3 regions of the Clostridium paraputrificum AGR2156 genome follow, and region 1 is predicted to be linked to each of the others. Evidence: riboswitches for the same ligand, from Rfam matches in the RefSeq annotation. Region 1 holds a riboswitch; each other region holds the start of a gene.
The links. Region 1 has a riboswitch for lysine ahead of lysA (diaminopimelate decarboxylase). Riboswitches for the same ligand answer to the same signal wherever they lie in the genome.
Positions count from the first base shown of each region.

Region 2: another riboswitch for lysine. It lies ahead of G594_RS0110635 (Na+/H+ antiporter NhaC family protein); the one in region 1 lies ahead of lysA (diaminopimelate decarboxylase).
Region 3: another riboswitch for lysine. It lies ahead of dapA (4-hydroxy-tetrahydrodipicolinate synthase); the one in region 1 lies ahead of lysA (diaminopimelate decarboxylase).

Region 1 is NZ_AUJC01000001.1:660,578-666,042, forward strand. Features, by position in the region: gene ftsH (ATP-dependent zinc metalloprotease FtsH) at 1-419, opposite strand, end outside; gene lepB (signal peptidase I) at 445-960, opposite strand; gene G594_RS0103145 (DUF3006 domain-containing protein) at 960-1,217, opposite strand; gene lysA (diaminopimelate decarboxylase) at 1,365-2,660, opposite strand; lysine riboswitch at 2,772-2,936, opposite strand; gene G594_RS0103155 (beta/alpha barrel domain-containing protein) at 3,022-3,693, opposite strand; gene G594_RS0103160 (NAD(+) diphosphatase) at 3,847-4,341, opposite strand; gene sfsA (DNA/RNA nuclease SfsA) at 4,395-5,087, opposite strand.
Region 2 is NZ_AUJC01000009.1:91,494-96,958, forward strand. Features, by position in the region: gene G594_RS0110630 (DUF5680 domain-containing protein) at 1-348, shown strand, start outside; gene G594_RS0110635 (Na+/H+ antiporter NhaC family protein) at 461-2,182, opposite strand; lysine riboswitch at 2,283-2,457, opposite strand; gene G594_RS0110640 (ABC1 kinase family protein) at 2,541-4,163, opposite strand; gene G594_RS0110645 (phasin family protein) at 4,230-4,556, opposite strand; gene G594_RS0110650 (aminopeptidase P family protein) at 4,617-5,465, opposite strand, start outside.
Region 3 is NZ_AUJC01000007.1:42,990-48,454, forward strand. Features, by position in the region: gene G594_RS0108135 (anthranilate synthase component II) at 1-139, opposite strand, end outside; gene trpE (anthranilate synthase component I) at 136-1,527, opposite strand; T-box leader at 1,701-2,016, opposite strand; gene dapA (4-hydroxy-tetrahydrodipicolinate synthase) at 2,122-2,991, opposite strand; lysine riboswitch at 3,106-3,269, opposite strand; gene G594_RS0108150 (CvfB family protein) at 3,412-4,245, opposite strand; gene G594_RS0108155 (CehA/McbA family metallohydrolase) at 4,372-5,364, shown strand; gene G594_RS0108160 (hypothetical protein) at 5,448-5,465, opposite strand, start outside.

The DNA.
Region 1 (5,465 bases):
CCTCCACCCATTTTACCCATTCTATTAAAAACCATTTTCCACATAAAGAATAAAAGTAACAGTGGAATTGCCATAGAAATTAAACTCTCTAATAAAACAGATTCCTTTGGATTTGTTCCATAGAATTCTATATCATCTGACTCCTTCAATTCCTTTATTAATTCTTCATCATTAAGATTTACTGTATATAATGTTTTACCTTTATATTCTGAATCTTCACTTGGAGTTATTATTAAATTCTCTTTAGAAATAACTATTTTAGTTATTTGCTTTTTTTGCATTAGTGCTAAGAAATCATTGTATGAAATCTCTTGATTCTTATACATATTTCTTCCATAGCTAACCATGAATAATATTGCTCCAATTAATATAAAATACGTCCAAAAAGACGACTTATTCTTTTTAGGTTCCTTTTCCATACCTATATTCACCTCTTTCGTAAAATTACTTTATACTACCAAAATCCTTAAATGGATATACTTTTATTTGTGCCTTAGCTTCTATATATTTTCCATCAATATATGGATTTATCCACTTTCTAGAATCATGAGATATTGGCCTATTATCTCCTAAGAAGAAGTACTTCCCTTCTGGCACCTCAAATTTCCCATAAAAATGATCATTATTTACTACATAATCCTCTTGTAAAACTTCACCATTTACTGATACTACTCCATCCTCTATATCAATTTTATCCCCTGGAAGACCAATTACTCTTTTAATTAACATATCATCTAATTCTTCTGACCTAAACACAAGTATATCTCCACGTTTTATGTTATCAAGGTTGTATATCCTACTAACAAATAACTGATCATCAACATTCAAAGTAGGAATCATTGAACCTGATGGTATTTCAACTTTAAATATTAAAAATTGCTTAATTAATAAAGCAATTACAAATGCTAGTAAAATTGGTAACACCCAATCTTTTATAAAATTACTCTTTTGATCACTCATTAATCAGCCCACATTCCCTTCATTAAGTTTGAAATTTCTTCTTTTCTTTTTTTAGTTTCTTCTATATCTATACGGAAGTGGCCATCTTTCTTTACCAAACAATCTCCCTCTTTAGCTCCACTTTCTACTAAATACTTCTCTACATTTATTATATCTTCTTCTGGTGTTTCTATTACAAAATAGTCACCCTCTATTCTATCTACTATAAACACTTCTTTCATCTGTCTATATCTTATCCTTCCTTTCCCAAAATTCATATTTTAAGTATAACATATTGAATGTTTTTTATAACCTCTTTACAATATATTTAATAAAAAATAAATATTTTATTATTGTTATTATACCCAATATTTCGACATAAAAAAAAGGCTATATAAAACTTAATATAACCTTTTAATAATTAGCTAATTTATTTCATTTTTTATTAAGTCTTCATAGCTTTCTCTCTTAGCTACTACTCTTGAATTACCTTCCATTGTCATTATTACTGCAGCTTTTGGAATCTTATTATAATTATTAGACATTGAATATCCATAAGCTCCTGTTGACATGATTGCAAGAATATCTCCAGTTTCACAAACTGGTAGCATTGTATCCTTAATTAATATATCTCCTGATTCACAACACTTTCCAGCTATAGTTACCTTTTCAATACAATCTTCATTCATTTTATTGGCTATGCCACATTCATACTTAGCATCATAAAGAGCTGGTCTAATATTATCAACCATACCTCCATCTACTGAAACATACTTTCTTACATTAGGTATATCCTTAATTGCCCCAACTTTGTATAAAGTCAGGCCTGCATTTCCAACTATTGAACGGCCTGGCTCTATAGTCAAAATTGGTTTCTTAATATTTAGATTTTTACATACATAATCAACCTTATTTAAAATAGCTTTACAATATTCTTTTGTTGCTTTAGGTGAATCTGCTTCTGTATAGTATATACCAAATCCCCCACCTAAATCTAACTCATTTATAATATATCCAGTTTCATTTTTTATCTTTTTTATTAAATTAAGCATTACTTCTGCTGCATCTTCAAAAGGTTCTAATTCAAATATTTGAGAACCAATATGGCAATGAAGCCCTGATAAATTTATATTCCCTAGAGATATGGCTTTCTTAATAGCAGACATTATAATATCTCCCACTGGCGCAAAACCAAACTTAGAGTCTATTTGACCTGTTTTTATATAATCATGGGTATGAGCTTCTATACCTGGAGTAATTCTTAAATATATATCCTGTACCTTTCCATACTCCTTAGCAAACTTATCAAGATATTCCATCTCATATAAATTATCTACAATAAATCTACCTACACCTAATTTTACACCTAATTCTATCTCATCTAAGGTCTTATTGTTTCCATGAAAATATATTCTTTCCATAGGAATCCCTGCTTTATATGCAGTATATAATTCCCCTCCAGAAACTACATCAAGACATAAGCCCTCTTCTTTTATTAGCTTTGCCATTTCTACTGTTAAAAATGCTTTTCCTGCAAAAGCGACTCTATTTCCATCTTCATCACATTTAAAGTTTTTATAATACTCATTACAGGTATCTCTAAGTAACTTTTCGTCCATTACATATAAAGGCGTTCCATATTCTTTTACTAAATCACTTGCCCTAATGCCCCCAATTATTAACTCCTCATCCTTTACTTCCATGCTTCCAAATAATTTCATACATAAAGCCCCCAATTTTAAAATTAACCTTTTAGAGTAAAAAAAATGTCACAGAATCTTCTGTGACTACTACTAAACAAATCTAAACTTGTTAAAATACATTATGACAATGTACCTTGTAGCTCATCACACTTTGTGACAGTTATATATATATTCTATATATAACCAGAAAAAGCATCTGCAAATGCTATCTCTTCGGCCTAACACCTTTCATTAATCTTCTTCATCTGCCGACTCTGATTAACTACTATTTGCTTTGGCACCTCTACCCTAGGCATATTCTTACTATATTATTTTACTCAAGGTTTAAATTTATGATACCATATTTTTCACTTAATTCAATATTTTTTATCACATTCTTCTAAAATTCTCTATACTTATCCATCAATTCACTCATTATCTCTGCTGTAGTTGGTGGCGTATATGTTATAGCATTTGCTCCTGCTAATATTGTCTCTTTAATACTTTCCCTTGTTGGACCACCTGTAGCTATAACAGGGAATTCTGGAAACTGCTCTTTTATCTTTCTTACTATCTTAGGAGTATTCTTTCCTCCTGATACATTTAAAATTGTAGCTCCTGATTCAATTCTTTCAGCTATATTTTCATATTCTGATACTATTGTAACAACTACAGGTATATCTATAGTTGCTCTTACTTTCCTGACCACTTCATTTGATGTAGGAGAATTTACAACTACACCCATTGCACCTTTAAACTCTGCATCCATAGCAAGATTTACAACTCTTTTCCCTTGAGTTATTCCCCCTCCTACTCCACAAAATACAGGTACATCGGCTGCCATTATTAGCGCTTCAGTAATAAGAGGTTGCGGGGTAAATGGATAAACTGCAATAATAGCATCTGCATTGGTATTTCTTATAATTGCTACATCAGTAGTAAATAATAACGATTTAATTCTCTTGCCAAATATTTTTATTCCTCCGCAATTTCTGATTTCAGGTGGAACTTCTACTACATGATTTCTTAAAGTCCCCTTAATTTCAGGAAGGAATTTGCTCTCTTTCTCCATTCCCTACACTCCCTTTTAATTATTATGTTATTTCCCTAAATATATTATAAGATATTAATTAAATATTTTTATAAAAAATATATTAATTTTATAAATAAAAATAATACTTTTATGTTACTTTACCCAAAAAGAGACCTTAGCTAAACTAAGATCTTATCTTTTTAAAATATCTAATACTTTTTTAATAACTTTTTTTCCTATTACATCTTCATTCATTAATTCTAAAGACTTATTTAGTTTTTCCCAAGAAACAGCTTCAACTTCATCAGATTTGATTATATAACCATCCTTATAAAAGGCCATAAATGTAAGCATCAATAATTCCTTACCTTCTATATATTCAGTCCCTAAGAATCTAACATTATCAATTTTTATTCCAGTTTCCTCAAAAACTTCTCTATGGACTGTATCCTCTGCCTTTTCATCTATACCTATATACCCTGAAATAAGAACTCTAGAATTCTTATAAATATAACTTTGCTTTAATAATAAAACTTCATCATCTTTAATTACAGCCACCATAATACAAGGCTTAGGCACATCAAAGAATAACAAATCATCCTTTACACAATAGGGTACTCCACCTTCATCCCAACTATATTTTTCTTCTAACTTAGCTCCACACTTAGGACAATAAATAAATTTCATAGCTTACCCCCAAATACAATTATACTATTAACTATATCATAGAGAATTTTCTATCACAATATAATATCTAAAGGCTTAAATAAAGTTATACTATCCTCTGTAACCCTGCAAGAATAAGCAAAAATATCCACACCATTTTCATTAGCTAATCTTAAAGCTTCTGCAAACTTAGGATCTGTTTCATCATTAGGAGTAAAGGATACTACATCTTCTATTTGTATTAAAAACAATACCCCAGCTCCTCTACCACTTTTCTTAACTTCTATTAACTCAAGTAAGTGTTTTCTTCCCCTATCAGTTGGTGCATCAGGAAATCTGCATCTTCTTTCTTCTTCTAAAGTTACACCCTTTACTTCTAAATAATATTCTTCTCCATCATCATTAGATAATTTAAAATCAAACCTACTATCTCCAAAAGTTTTCTCACTTAATATATTATTATATTTTTTCAACTTTTCCACAACTCCTAATTGTAATGCTTCTTTTACCACCTTATTAGGAATTTGTGAATCAATACTTATTAACTTATCTCCTTTAAGGGCAGCTATTAAATCATACCTAGTCTTTCTATTTGGATTTAACTCCTCCCTTAGATAAACTGTACATCCTGGAATCAATATTTCTCTGCATCTTCCTGTATTAGGAACATGAACTACAATTTCTTCCCCATCAATTAATACAGATGCATTAAATCTATTTGGTCTTTTTATAAAGCTTGCTTTTATAATTTTCTTATTATATTTCATTTTTCCACCTCATTATCCACATTATCCACAGATTTAATCCACAGTTTTGTGGATTTTGTGTATAGTTATCAACAAAAATTACTATCTATATGTAACAAATTCTAACTGATAATAATTTTTTATGCAATATTCTCTATATTGTTGTAGAAATATCTCTTATTCATATATATTGTGTCCACACTTATACTAATCTTAATCCCCAATTAAAATAAGTTATCCACATTTTTATTCACTTTATCCACACTATAAACAAACCCCTGTATTTATCAGCCTTCTCACTGTTAATAACTTATAATAGTTATACACATCCACTTTTTAATAAAAAATTAAGAAATCTTAACTTTATATTAAACATCATTCACTATCTTGTATTATATA
Region 2 (5,465 bases), on a different contig from region 1:
ACTTTTAAAAAATACGATTATTACTACCTAGATAGCCACATAGGCAAACAGAGGTTTATTGGTCAAGAAGTTATTTGGAAAGATGAAAAGTCTTATTGGGGAATGAATTATGCTGGAAAATTATTAACTAATGATATTCCAAGTGGTTTTTCAGACTTTTTATCAGAAGCTTTATCTAGAGTTTCTGAAGATGCTCCTTATAGAGGACCAAAGAGTTTTAGAAAATCTGACTTTGAATATCAATGTCTTTGGAAGGGAGAAGTTGATTCTTTTAAAGGCGAAGAATTTATATCTTATAAAGGTTCTCCGATATTTAAATTAGATTTTCATGGTGGAACAATAAAATAGTCAATAAAATTAGAGCGATACTAAGGTAAGCATTATCTTAATATCGCTCTTTTATTTATTGTTATATTTATTTATTATTATGTTTATATATTTATTTATTTTTATATTTTACTTATGCTTCAACCTCATCAATAGGTTTTCCTATAAAATACACTAATAGACCAAGCCCTATAATAGATAATGGTAATACAATATATATCGGTAACCCTAATCCAACTGGAATATAACCAAATAATATTGTAAGTACTGCTACAAATAGTGCATACCACATTTGAGTCTTAACGTGAGCAATATGATCGCAACCAGCTCCCATAGATGACATTATTGTTGTATCTGATATAGGTGAACAATGATCCCCAAATATTGCTCCTGTTAATACAGCACTTGTACTCATGATAATATAAGTCATATCTGGTGAAATTGCATGTGCTAGAGGAATAGCAAGTGGCATTAATATTCCCATTGTTCCATAAGCAGTTCCTGTTGCAAATGAAATTACAGCTCCAAATATAAATATTACACTTGGTAACAAGAATTGTGGTAATGAATCTGATAATAATGTTACTAGATATTGTGCTGTACCTAATTCTTTAATTACTGAACTTAAAGACCAAGCAAGTATTAATATAACTCCTGTTATAATTAATCCCTTCATTCCATCTATCCAGATTTCTATACCTTCTGATATAGTAAATATTTTCTTACAAACACCTAAAATTAGTGCTACGATACTTGCAAATAATGCTGCTTGGAATAATGCTATAGAAGCATCTGCATTACTGAATGTTTGTTGTATTGCTGTAAATGAAAATGGAGATTCTGTTAATACAGCCTTTAATGCTATATCTTCTCCTGCCATAATTGCAGTATACCCACTATAATAAAAACTTGCTAGAGCTGCTACTATTAATGTTCCTATTGGAATTATAGCATTCCATATGCTTAATTTAATTCCACTCTTAGCTTCAAATTCTTCAGCAGTATCTTCATCTATTGCAATATCCTTTAATTCTTGCTCTCCTCTTCTTGCTTTTATTTCAGCCTTTCTCATTGGTCCAAAATCTCTTAAAAGTACAGCTGAGAAAACTACAAATGCAAGTATTAAAATGTTATAAAACCTATATGGAATAGTTTGTAAGAATACTCCAAATGAATCTACATTTTGCCCTATTCCAGCAAATGCATCTCCTATTAGCCCAACTTCAAGGCCTATCCATGTTGATATTATTGCAAGACCCGCAATAGGTGCAGCTGTTGCATCTATTATAAAAGATAACTTTTCTCTTGATACTTTCATCTTATCTGCTACTGGCTTCATTATTGGTCCAACAATTAATGCATTTGCATAATCATCAAAGAAAACAAATAACCCTAATAACCAAGTAACAATTTGTGTACTTCTTGGTGTCTTTGCTCTTTTAGCAAGCGCTTCAGCTACAGCTCTAGCTCCACCCATTTTAGAAATTAAATTAATAACTCCTCCAATAACTAATACTTGTAATACAATACCTGCGTTCCATGGATCTGCAAGTGAATTTAATGCTCTTTGTACAAAATCTAGGAATGCTTGTACAAAGGCTCCAAATAAATTATATCCTGCAAGCTGCACCATGAAACATCCCGAAAGTGTTCCTATAAACAATGATATTACAACATTTTTAGTTATAAACGCTAATATTATAGCTACTAATGGTGGTATAAGTGTTAATACTCCAAATCTTTCTGAATTTACTACAGCAGGTTCAACCTCTGCTGCAAATACTACAGTTGATGATAATAAAATTAGCATAAATGTAGATATGAACAATACTAAACTTCTAGTTCTGTTTTTCATAATAATTCCCCCTAAATTTTAATTGTGAAAAGATTTAGAGGTAAAAATAGGAAAAGCCTTGAGATAACACTCAAGGCTTAAAATATACACATTAAAAATCCTGAATGATAGCTCACCACAAAAACATTTGTGACAGTCTTATACATATTCTGCATAAGCCCAGCATTAGAATATTAAAGCTTTAATTCTATACTTCGGCGATAATTCCTTTCCTATTGCTTCATCCTGCTTACGTCCACAACAGTACTATTAAGTATCGCGCCTCTACCTCTTCTCTTATTCACTTGTAATAATTTAGATTAATTATACATAATTTCTTATCCACTTGCAAGATTTTTTTAATAGTCTTTAGTAATTATTAACTTTTCCGTTTCTTTTTCTTACTTCTAAAGCCTCCATCTCTAACCACTGCTATTAATAAAAATATAGCAAATATAGCGGATATAATGTATCCAGCTATGCCCATTAAAGATATTCCTTTATATATGGGCCCTACATTATTACTTATTATCAATGATGACGCTATTATTAATGATGAAATAAGTAATGCTCCAACTAATCTGTTCACCATATTACTTATATGATCTACTGAATTTTCTAAATCTGTAATATTAAAATTAATCTTAGCTCTACCATCCGATATACTGCTTAATGCCTCAACAGCTTTGCTAGGAATTCTAGAAGCATCTCTAAAAAAAGAATATGCAGATAATACTAACTCTTCTTCATTTATATCTTTAATCAAAAGCATCTTATTTTTTCCTTTAACAAAGGATGTTATTACTGATATTATATCTAATTGCGGATCAACCTCTGCAATTACCCCTTCTAAAATCACTAAGCCTCTAAAAAGTATTGCAAGCTCCTTAGGAAATTGTATGTTATTATTCTTAACTATAGAAAACATTTCTTCCAATAATACAGCTATTTTTATATTTTTAAGAGATGTATTTAAATATGTTGTAAATAAATAAGATACGTCTTCATATAAGTTTCCTTTATTTACTTTTCCTCTCTTTATTCCAATAGCTAAAATAAAATCTACTATTTTATTCTTATCTCCTGTAGCTACTGCTATCATGGCTTTGTTTAACCAGTTTTTTAGTCCCTCATCTAGTTCTCCTGTTATACCAAAATCAATAAAACATATCCTTCCATTTGATATCAATAAGTTTCCAGGATGAGGATCTCCATGAAAAAAACCATCATCAAATATCTGCTTACAATATGATAATGCTAACTTTTTTGCAATATCTTTATTGCTATATCCTTTTTTTTCTATCATTTTCATATCATTTATCTTAAATCCATTTATATATTCTAAAGTTAATACCTTTTCACTACATAAACTAGATATAACATCTGGCGCATATATAGGTGAAATATTTTCATTATTTTCTCTAAACTTAACTATGCTCTTACTTTCATCTATAAAGTCTAATTCCTTTTCTGTAGTTGATTCTAATTCTTCTATAACAGCAAGAGGATCAACTATATCAATATCAATTCTTCCCTTAGATAACTTTATTATTTTTTTAATTATATCTATATCAGTTTTCATAGTATTATATATATTCGGTCTTTGAATTTTTACAATAACTGCTCTTCCATCATTTAATATAGCTTCGTGAACCTGAGCTATTGAAGCTGATGCAGTTGGCTTCTTACTAAAGTATAAAAAACAATCATATATTTTTTTATTAATAGATTCTTCAAATACACTTTTAATATTCTCAAAACTTTCTTCTGGTGCTGAGTCTTGTAACTTTATTAATTCATTTATATATTCCTCTGGTAATAAATCTGGACGTGTACTTAATATTTGACCAATCTTTATAAATGTAGGTCCTAATTCTTCTAATGCCATTCTCAAATTGATAGGAGACTTTTTGCTATTATTAAATTTACTATCAATTAAATACCCAAAACCATATGAAATAAAAACTCTTATAATCTCTTGAAACCTGTCTCTAGATTTCATATAAAAACTCAACTCCCTAGATAAAATCCCTTACTTAACCATCTTTAAGCAAGGGATTTAAAATTTCTAATTAATTTTTTCTTCTAATCTTTCTATAATTCTTTTTAATTCTAATACATCAGCCTTTGTAGCGTAATTCTTTTCTTCTAAAATATCATTTAGCTCTTCTTTAGTTAATGGCTTTATATTATTCACCTTTTCTAACATAGATTCCTTTGCATCGTTAGCTGTATTTTTTACATCTCTTTTTAACTCTTCTGACAATTCTCTTCCTTCCTCTAAAGTTAATTTTCCTCTTTCAACTAACTGAGAAATTACCTCTGTTGCCTTTTCATATGTTAATGCAGCAGCACCAACTCCAGCCAAAAAGATATTCTTTGCATCACTTACCATAAAACCATCTCCAACTTATTCTTAATTAACCATAAATTATATTTACCCTTAAGTACCAAATTATATACTATATTTATTCATAAATTCCTCAATTTCTTCTACAGTCTTAATCATATCCTTTGTTAAAACTTCAACACCTTGTGATGTAACCACCACATCATCTTCTATTCTTATTCCAATACCTTCTTCTTCTATATAAATTCCAGGTTCAACAGTCCAAACCATTCCTTCTTGTAAAATAACATCTCTATTATTTCCTTCAATATCATGGGTATCTAATCCTAGACTATGGCCTATACTATGCCAATAATAATTAGAAACATCTTCTCTATCCTTTATTAAACCTAAATTAATGCATTCTTCTGCAATCCATTCTTTTGCTTTTTTATTTAAATCAAGGAACCTCACCCCTGGTCTTATTTCATTAATAACTTTCTCGTTAACTCTTAACACTGCATTATAAACTTCTTTTTGCCTGTTACTAAACCTTCCATTTACAGGGAATGTCCTTGAAATATCACCGTTATAATAATTATATTGCGCTCCTAAATCAAATAGAATCAAATCTCCATCTTTTATATCGCAATTATTATCAACATAATGTAATATGGTTGCATTTTTTCCTGCAGCAGCTATTGTTTTAAACGCAAAATCCTTTACCCCATTGCTCTTACAAACAAAATCAAAATATGCCTCTACTTCATATTCCTTCATTCCCACTTTACAGTTTTTCATTAAACTGTTTACACCTTCAATAGTTATATTTATGGCCTTTTTTATCTCTTCAATCTCTTCTTCATTCTTGATTAACCTTAAGGGTGCAATTAATGGTGCTAAATTTCTTATATTTGCAAATGGATACTTTCCTTTAACTTCATTTGCAAATTCTCCGACAACATTTTTTAGGCT
Region 3 (5,465 bases), on a different contig from region 1:
CTAATCCTTTTGGATTTAAATTTTTAATTTCTTTTAATGTTATTTCATCATTTCTATAGACTTTAACCTGTTCAAATTCACTTAAATATTGATATAAATTAAAAGTAAAGGAATCATAATTATCTATTAATACAATCATCTTAACGCCTCCTTTAGTGCCATTAATTTATTTTGAGTCTCTTCAAACTCTTTTTCTGAATCTGAATCATACACAACACCACCACCTGATTGAAGATATGCAATTTTATCTCTTAACACTAAAGTTCTAATTGCTATACACATGTCCATATCTCCACCATAAGAAAAATATCCTACTGCTCCTCCATAAATTCCTCTTTTCTTATCCTCTAGCTCCTCTATTATCTCAATTGCTCTTATCTTAGGCGCTCCAGATAATGTTCCTGCTGGCAAACATGAAGCTAGAGCATCAAATGCGTCCTTATTCTTTCTAAGAACCCCTACAACTTGGCTTGTAATATGCATTACATGAGAAAATCTTTCTATCTTCATAAAATCCTTCACTTCCACAGTCCCCACTTCACTTACCCTACCAATATCATTTCTTCCTAAATCAACTAGCATTACATGCTCCGCTCTTTCCTTTTCATCATTTATTAATTCTTCTTCTAACTTTAAATCTTCATGTTTACTTCTTCCTCTTTTTCTTGTACCTGCAATAGGATTAGTCATGACCTTTCTTCCTTTTACAGCAACCAACCTTTCTGGAGAAGATCCAATTACTTGATAGCTATAATAATCTAGAAAAAACATGTACGGAGATGGATTTCCTTCTCTTAGACTTCTATATATCTCAAGAGGTGGTTTTTCCGTTTTGCAATACATTCTTTGAGATGGAACAACCTGAAAAATATCACCTTTTTTTATATAATCTTTTGCCCTATCTACCTTTTTCATATATTCTTCTTTTGTTGTACCAAGTTTTATTTTTATAACTTTCTTTTCTAACTCCTTATCATATTTAATCGGTTTATTTATTAATTTATTAAAATACTCCCTTTGACCACCTATAACTTCCTCATACTGGCACTTATTATTTGGAAATACATTATCAACTACATATACCTTGTGAGTAAAATGATCATAACAAATATATCTTTTATAAAAATTAAACCTTATTGTAGGTATATCCAATTCATCATAGTTATTAAGTTTTAATTTTTTCTCATATAACGCTATAGTGTCATATCCCATATACCCTATAGCTCCACCTTTAAACGAAAACTTATTGCTTTTATTATCAAAATCAATTTGTGTTTCCTTTTTTATTGTTAATATATCTTGTAAAGTTTCTCCAATGACCTCTTTATAAGGGCTATCGCCTAAATAAGAATATCTTCCAAACCTATTTTCTTTACATCCACTTTCTAAAATAAACTTTCTTTCTCCATCTAAAGCTTTAAATAGTGTTATTGGAGTAATTTCATCCCCTCTAAATTCACTTATAATAGAAAATACTTTTTTAGATTTAATATTTTCCTCAAATTGTTCTTTTGAAATATTAATCATGTTTACTCCCCCTTTTTATAAATAAATTTACATATCACTTAAATACTTAAGTTATGAACAGATTGTCTAATTATATAGTTTTTTTCAGTGCACTCTGGATTTCGGAAACTCATATTAACAACAGACTAGGCACATATAATTTCCTAAAGAATAAAAAAAGTCACTTCATCCTATAATGGGACGAAGTGACTCGTGGTGCCACCCATTTTTTGTATAACAAAAGTGTTTATAAAAACAAAAGATACTTCATCCCTTAGGACGAAATACCTTATTTCGCTATGCCACCTACGTTACACACAATCTTTACCAGGTACGGAACTTAATCGATACCCTGTCCTTTTAACGGCGGACTTCCCGTACACCTGTACTATAAATTCCAAGTGTCATCTCAAAGACCCATTCAATAAAGGCTACAGCACTTGGATCACACCACCCCAAGCTCTCTGAAACTAATTTCCTATACCTACTCTCTCTTTTCACTGACTTTAATTTTTATTTATTCACATTATATTCAAGTATTCCTTAAAATTCCAATAGTGTTTTTCTGGATTTTTCTTTATTTAAACAACTCTACTAATATATCCTTTAAAATCCTTACTGTAACACAATATTGCTATCCAATTCATTTTTTAGCTCTTCCGATATTGGTACCAATGGTAGTCTAACTTCATCAGAATTAATTAATCCTATTTTCTTTAACATATATTTTATAGGTGTTGGATTAGGCTCTTTAAACAGTAAAGGAATCATAGGAGAAATCTCCTTCCATATTTCTAGAGCTGCTTTCGCATCATTATTTTGTATATAATCATATACTTTTATAAACTCTTTAGTTTTCAAATGTGCTGATGCTGTTACTCCACCATCTCCACCTAGTAATAATGAACTATAAAATAAATTATCTTCTCCTGATAATACGCTAAATTCATCTGGCTTATTTAACAAAAGCTCTATAGTTTTATTAAAATCTCCAGATGCATCTTTTACCCCAACTATATTTTTCTCTTCTGATAATCTTAGGATCGTTTCATTTTCCATATTTCTTCCAGTCCTATATGGAATATTATATAATACAATATCTAAATCTGTACTTTCAGATATTTTTTTGAAGTGTTCATATATTCCTCTTTGATCTGGTCTATTATAATATGGACTTACAGATAGTATTCCTTGTACTTTATGCTTTTCAACCACCTTCAATTTATCAACTACACTTCTTGTACAATTTCCACCTAGTCCAATTATTACAGGTACTCTTCCATTTACCACTTCCATTGTTTTAGATACTATCTCTTCATATTCCTTTTCTGAAAGAGTTGGTGTTTCACCAGTTGTACCTAATGGCATTAAGCCATGTACCCCTTCATTGATATAATGATTTACCAACTTTTCATAAGATACCATATCTAATTCATCATTTTCAAATGGTGTCACAACTGGCACCCAAAGTCCTTTTACTTTCATATTTCTTACCCCCTATTTATTAAGGTAAGGGCAAATCTATTAAAAAAATAATACCCATCATTAAAAATGATGGGTAGAGTATTTATACTAATAGATTATACATATAGATATTTAAATCTGTGTAGCCCTCCACTTACGTGACAGTTATACAAATATTATTTGCATACCCAGAAAATAGCTTTGCCTCTATCTCCTTCGGCTAGTATTCCTTTCATCTATTATCATAGTGTGCCCACTCCTATAGATTACTCTTAATAACTAGCGCCTCTACCTCTATTACTTATTCAATTTCTTAAATAATAACTCTAATAGTATATTTTGTCAACAGCTACAAATTTACATTTCCAAATTAATCATGTCTCCATGACATAATTAAAACAAAAAAGAGAAATCTAATTAAGATTTCTCTAATAATTGAATCTATTTAATTAATTTTGTCCCTTCGCTATTTTGCTCTATTCTTCCTTCTTTCATTAAACCGCCAAGTGCCATCTTAAAATAGTTTTTAGATGTATGGAAGGTTTCTTTTATTAATTCAGGAGCGCTCTTATCATTAAAAGGCATATATCCATCATTTTCAAGTAAATAGCTTACTATAGATTCCTTTAACATTTCCCTTTCATCAAGTCTCTTCTTTCTATTAGTTATACCAATTATACCATCTTCATATATTCTTTTAATTCTACCTTTAAACTTATCCCCTGGATATATATCTGTAAAATGTTCATTTCCTAAGATTATAGCTTCATATTTACCATCAATAGCTACCCTTATTGTCTTTTCTCCACCTTTTCCATATGCTATAACTTCTACTTCATCGCCAACTTTAAAGCCTTCACCTTTTTCTATGTAAGGATCAACATATGTAGTTGCTGCTAATCTATTAGTTTTATCTAGATATGCATATAACAAGTACTTCTTGCCTGTTACCAATTTAAACTTTTGTTCTTTAATTGGTATAAATATATCTCTATCTAAGCCCATATTTGCAAAAGCTCCAAATGAACTTTGACCAACTATTTCTAAATATGCAACTTCTCCTACCTTTATCAATGGCTTTTTCATAGTTGCAATTGGCCTATCCTTAGAATCTCTATATACAAATACTTCTACTTCTTCTCCTACTTCTATTTCTTCATTTAATATCAAATTATTTGGCAATAGAATATCATTCCCGTTACCATCAGTTAAATAAAAACCAAATTCAACTTTTCTATCTACTTTTAAAGTATTATCTTCTCCAATATAAATCATAGATAAATCTCCTACCTTTTCCTTTTGTATTCTACTTATTTTATCATTACTATTGATTATTGTCATCATTTCATACCTTTAAGCACTATATATATTATAGTAAACATTTTTTAAGAGGGAACGGGTTTGGGAAAAAGTAAAAAAAAGAATAAAATATTAAAATGCTTTTATGGAATTCCACATTGTCATACGGCTTTTTCTACTGGTCGTGGCACCCCTAATGATGCCTATGAATACGGTAAAAACACCCAAATAGATTTCATGATAATAACTGATCACAACTCCTATTTAGGCAAAGATTTATATTGGAATAATAAAGAAATATCAAAATGGAATGTAACTAATGCAATGGCAGAAAGATTTGCAAAAAAAAATGATTCATTCTTACCAATGGTTGGTTTTGAGACAAAAACTTCTCTATATGGTGATTTTAATATAATTAATTCTAACACATACTTTAAGGGGATAATTAAGGACATAAACTTACTAATTCTATGGATGCTAAATAACCCCGAAGCTATTGTTACTATTAATCATCCACATAGAAACATTACTTCCTTAGCTTATAATGAGGTTTTAAATAAAATTATAACCTCTATGGAAGTTGGAAATGGATCTTACCCTAATAAGTATATTCGTCACGATAAATATTACTATTCTCTTCTTGATAAAGGTTGGAAGCTTGGGGCTATAAATAGCCAGGATAACCATAGACTTAATTTTGGTGATAGTGATAACCTTACAGGAATATTAGCTTATGAACTAAAAAAAGATGAACTTATAGATGCATTTAGGGAAAGAAGAACTTTTTCTACAGAATCAAGAACTCTTGAAATGTATTTCACTATAAACGATTCTATGATGGGAACTGAAATTATTCTTAAGGATGACACATTACGATTTATGATATTTGCTGAAGATAAAAATAACAAAATAAAATCTATTGAAATAGTTACAAATAAAAGTACTATAGTTAAAAAAATTGAAAATATTAACCTTAATTCTATAAAATATTTGTATGATCATAAATATATTGAAGGGGAAAGTTGGTATTTAATTAGAATTTGGCAACAAGACAATAGGCTTGCCATAAGTTCCCCAATCTTTATTGAAAAATAAACAAGTTAAGTGAATATTTGTTTCACTTGATTTTATAACTTCCTTAAAAACAAAAAAATCCCTAATTTTAGGGATTTTATATTTTAATCATTTTTTTGATT